2 regions of the Micromonospora sp. NPDC048868 genome follow, and region 2 is predicted to be linked to the other one. Evidence: riboswitches for the same ligand, from Rfam matches in the RefSeq annotation. Region 2 holds a riboswitch; the other holds the start of a gene.
The links. Region 2 has a riboswitch for cobalamin ahead of ACGFNF_RS19655 (hypothetical protein). Riboswitches for the same ligand answer to the same signal wherever they lie in the genome.
Positions count from the first base shown of each region.

Region 1 (2,194 bases), on a different contig from region 2:
GACGGCCACGCAGCACAGCAGCCCCAGCCGGTCCATTCCCGTCCCGCCGAGCCCGCTGATCAGCAGCACGCCGCCGCCGGCCAGCGCCGCCCATGCCACGTCGGCGAGGCGGCGGCTGCCGGCGAGCGACACCAGCAGCGGCCCGGCGAAGCCGATGGTGACCGCGACGCCCAGCGGCACCCGGTGCAGGGCCGCGTAGAAGGCGAGGTTCATGACCGCCAGGGCCAGCCCGAACGCCCCGACCAGACCGGCGGTACGCCAGCCCAGGCGCAGCCCCGGCCGGACCAGGACCAGCAGGATGAGCGCGGCGAAGCCGAGCCGCAGCGTGGTGGTGCCGCCGGCGCTGGTGCTGCCGAAGAGCTGCTTGGCGACGGCCGCCCCGACCTGGGTGGAGAGCATGCCCAGCAGCATCAGCAGCGGGGGCGGCACGGCCCGGGGCTGGCCCAGCGCGACGCTCAGTCGGGTCGCCGGTCGGCCGGCCGGCAGCGGGCGGGAGGAGAGTGCGTACACCCGGACCACAGTGGCCGTGGACGGTGCTGCCCGCGACCGGATTTTCACGCCCGTGTCGCCTCCCGTCACGGGCCGGACGGCGCTAGCATCCCCGACGGCACGATCATGTGAGGTGCCCCGCGCGAGCGGGGAGAATCGGGAAGCCGGTGTGAATCCGGCACGGGCCCGCCGCGGTGACCGGGGAGCCACCGTCCACGCGTACGCGCAGCCACTGGCCCGTCCGGGCCGGGAAGGCGGACGGCCAGGCGTCGATCCGGGAGTCCGAAGACCGGCCTCGCGTCCGGTGCCCGCGTCCGGCGTGGCGTGGGCCGAGCGCAGCGGGAGCCTGCCTTGGATCTGTACGACGTCATCCACCGCCGCCGGGACGTACGCGCCCAGTTCACCGGCGCGCCGGTGCCCGAGGAGACACTGCACCGGGTGCTGGCGGCGGCGCACGCCGCGCCGAGCGTCGGCTACTCGCAGCCCTGGGACTTCGTCCTGGTGCGCGACCCGGAGCTGCGCCGCCGGTTCCACGAGCACGTCCGCACCGAGCGGAACACGTTCGCCGCGACGCTCGACGGGGAGGCGGCCGAGCGGTTCGCCCGCATCAAGATCGACGGCGTCCTGGAGTCGACGCTGTCCGTGGTGGTCACCCACGACCAGGACCGGGGCGGCCCCGCCGTGCTCGGCCGGCACGCCATCGCCGACACCGGGCTCTACTCGACCTGCCTCGCCATCCAGAACCTCTGGCTCGCCGCCACCGCCGAAGGGCTCGGGGTGGGCTGGGTGTCGTTCTACCGCGAGCCCTGGCTCGCCGAGCTGCTCGGCATCCCCGACGGGATCCGGCCGGTGGCGTGGCTCTGCCTCGGGCCGGTCACCCACTTCGAGGCGGTACCCGACCTGGCCCGGCACGGCTGGCGGCGGAAGCGCCCCCTGGCCGACGCGATCCACCACGACCGCTGGGCGGCACGCTGACCCGCCCGGGGCGTCCCGTTACGGGCCGACGGGGCGCACCTCACGTACACCTGCGGACTTGTCACCGCCGACCGGTTTGCGGGGGCTCCTGCCGGGAAGTCGGTACGGGTGCGAGCACTCTTGACGAAGATCGAGCAGGCATCCGGCCTGGACCGGGTCGGCGACCGGTTGCAGCGCGCGGTCCAGGCCACCCTCCGACCGCAGCGGGTCCGCGACCTGCTGCACGGCGTCTGGCTGGGCCATCCGCTGCACCCGGCGATGGTGCAGGTGCCGGTGGGCGCGTGGATCAGCACGGCGGTGCTGGACCTGATGCCGGGGCAGCGCCGGGCCGCCGCCACGCTGTGCGCGGTGGGCACCGTCAGCGCCCTCCCGGCCGCGGTCACCGGCCTCAACGATTGGGCGGCACTGGCTCGCGACCAGCGCCGGATCGGCCTGGTGCACGCCGCGTCCAACAGCGTCGGCCTGGCGTTCTACGCCGGCTCGGTGGCCGCCCGGATGACCGGCCGGCACAACCTCGGCCGTACGCTCGGCTTCCTCGGGCTCGGCGCGGCCAGCATGGGGGCGTACCTCGGCGGGCACCTGGCGTACAAGCAGGGCGCGCAGGTCAACCAGAGCATCTCCGAGCTGCACCGGATGAGCGACGGCTGGCACTCGATCGCGGACATGGCTGCCCTGCCGGAGCGCACGCTGATCACCCGGGATGTCGACGACGTCTCGGTGATCCTCTACC
Region 1 covers NZ_JBICUN010000010.1:32,350-34,543, reverse strand. The annotation lists gene ACGFNF_RS17640 (DMT family transporter) at 1-510, opposite strand, end outside; cobalamin riboswitch at 604-802, shown strand; gene bluB (5,6-dimethylbenzimidazole synthase) at 841-1,464, shown strand; gene ACGFNF_RS17630 (Rieske 2Fe-2S domain-containing protein) at 1,573-2,194, shown strand, end outside.
Region 1: another riboswitch for cobalamin. It lies ahead of bluB (5,6-dimethylbenzimidazole synthase); the one in region 2 lies ahead of ACGFNF_RS19655 (hypothetical protein).

Region 2 (2,194 bases):
TTCCAGGAGCTCCACGACGTCGTGCGTACGCACGAGGTGGACGACCAGCTCATCCAGCGGCGCAAGGACGCGTTCAGGTCGTACCGGACGCTCACCCCGCCCCGGGTGCTCACGTCGGAGGGCGAGGGCATCGCCGGCGCGTACCGGCGCGAGGACGTGCCGGCCGGCGCGCTGGCCGGCCTCCCGGTCTCCGGCGGGACCGTCGAGGGACGGGCCCGCGTCGTCCTGGACCTGGCCGAGGCCGACCTCGAACCGGGCGACATCCTGGTCACCGCCTACACCGACCCGAGCTGGTCGCCCCTGTTCGTCGCGATCGCGGGACTGGTGACGGAGGTGGGCGGCCTCATGACCCACGGGGCGGTGGTCGCCCGGGAGTACGGCCTGCCCGCCCTCGTCGGGGTGGCGCAGGCGACCCGGCTGATCCGAAACGGACAGCGGATTCGCCTGCACGCGACCGACGGGTACGTCGAGCTCCTGCCCTGACCGACCACCGGACCATGACCGGACGCGCGCAGCCGATCACGCATTGACATCCGGCGTCCCTCCACTCCAGACTGGCGCCACAACTCAACCAACGCGCGTGCGTGCGGGGGAAGTCCGGTCGAATTCCGGCGCTGGCCCGCAACGGTAGGCCGTCGAGATGCACCTCCGACGGCGAGCCCGAATACCCGACGTACGCGCAGAATCCGCTCCCCACCCGTCGTGGCCCACGGGTCGGAGTCCCGGTCGACCCCCGCGCTGCGGCGGGTGGCCGGGCTTCTGACGACCGCCGGGCCGGAAAGGCGCTTCCGATGGTCGTCCGCCTGAGCCGGCACCGCCTGCTCACCCTGTTCCGCGGTGTGCTCGCCGCCCTCACCCTCGCCACCCTCACCCTCGCCGCACCGGCATCCGCCCACGCCTCCCCCACCTCGCCTGCCGGGGACGGCCGGTCGGAGGCCGCGGCCGGCTGGCTGGCCCGGCAACTCGTCGCCGGCGAACGCCTCGAGGTCGTCTTCGACGGCGTCACCTACCCCGACCAGGGCCTCACCCTCGACGCGGTGTTCGCCTTCGCCGCCCCGGGCACGCCGGTCCCCGCCTGCCCGTGACCCGTCCCGTCGCTCCACCGATTCCAGGAGGAACCGTGTTCCGTCACCGATCCACCGTCCGCACCCGGCTCGCCGGCCTGTTGGCAGCCGCCGTCGCCGCCGTCGCCCTCACCGCCGTCGAACCCGCCCCCCGGGCCGGGTACGCCGCGGCCTGCACCGGCACCTCCGGCGTCACCGTCGTGGTCGACTTCGCCGCGCTCGGCGGTGGCGTCCAGGTCGGCTGTGCTCCGGGCGACCCGGCCACCGGGCTGGCCGCCCTCCAGGGCGCCGGCTTCACGGTGACCGGCACCCAGCGCTGGGGGCTGGCGTTCGCCTGCCGGATCAACGGCAAGCCGACCGCCACGGCCGATCCGTGCGTCAACACCCCGCCCGCGACGGCGTACTGGTCGTACTGGCATGCCCCCAGCGGCGGCGCCTGGTCCTACAGCACGTCCGGCGCGAGCAGCTACAACCCGGCCCCGGGCACCGTCGAGGGCTGGTCGTTCGGCGCGGGCGCCCCGCCGAGCATCGCCGCGCCCTGACCGTGGCCGCACACCGGGTGTGACCGCAGTGGTGCACCGGGTGTCGGCCACCTCCCTGGCGTCGCGCGACGTGCGGGCGGTACGGTGTCGGCACCCGGTGCACGCCGGGCCACAACTGCATACGTCCCGAGTGGGGGGAAGCCGGTGCGAAGCCGGCGCTGACCCGCAACCGTGAGCGAGGCCCCGGCCTCGCGAGCCGGAATGCCTCGCCCGGGACGAGCGGCTTCCACTGTCGAGGTTTACAGGGTGAAGTCCGGGCCACCGAGGTCCGTTCCACCCCGCTCATCGCATCACGCGAGCGGGGTGTCGCTGTCCCCGGGTGCTTTCCGGAGCTTCCACCGACCGCTCTGCGAAAGGCACCCCTCATGTCCCGGTCCCGTTCCCGGCGTCTCGGCGCCGGCGTCGTCGCCGCCACCGCGGCGACGATCGCCGCGCTCACCGCCGTACCCCTGACTGTCGTGGCCGCACCCGCCCCGGCCCACGCCGCCGCCGCGCGCGACGCCGCCTCCTGGCTGGCCGGCGAGTTCGCCGACGGGGTGCTGCCCGGCCCGTTCGGCGGTCCGGACTGGGGTCTGACCATCGACGGGC
Region 2 covers NZ_JBICUN010000012.1:58,219-60,412, forward strand. The annotation lists gene rph (rifamycin-inactivating phosphotransferase) at 1-483, shown strand, start outside; cobalamin riboswitch at 559-691, shown strand; gene ACGFNF_RS19655 (hypothetical protein) at 792-1,085, shown strand; gene ACGFNF_RS19660 (hypothetical protein) at 1,121-1,606, shown strand; cobalamin riboswitch at 1,742-1,812, shown strand; gene ACGFNF_RS19665 (cell wall anchor protein) at 1,972-2,194, shown strand, end outside.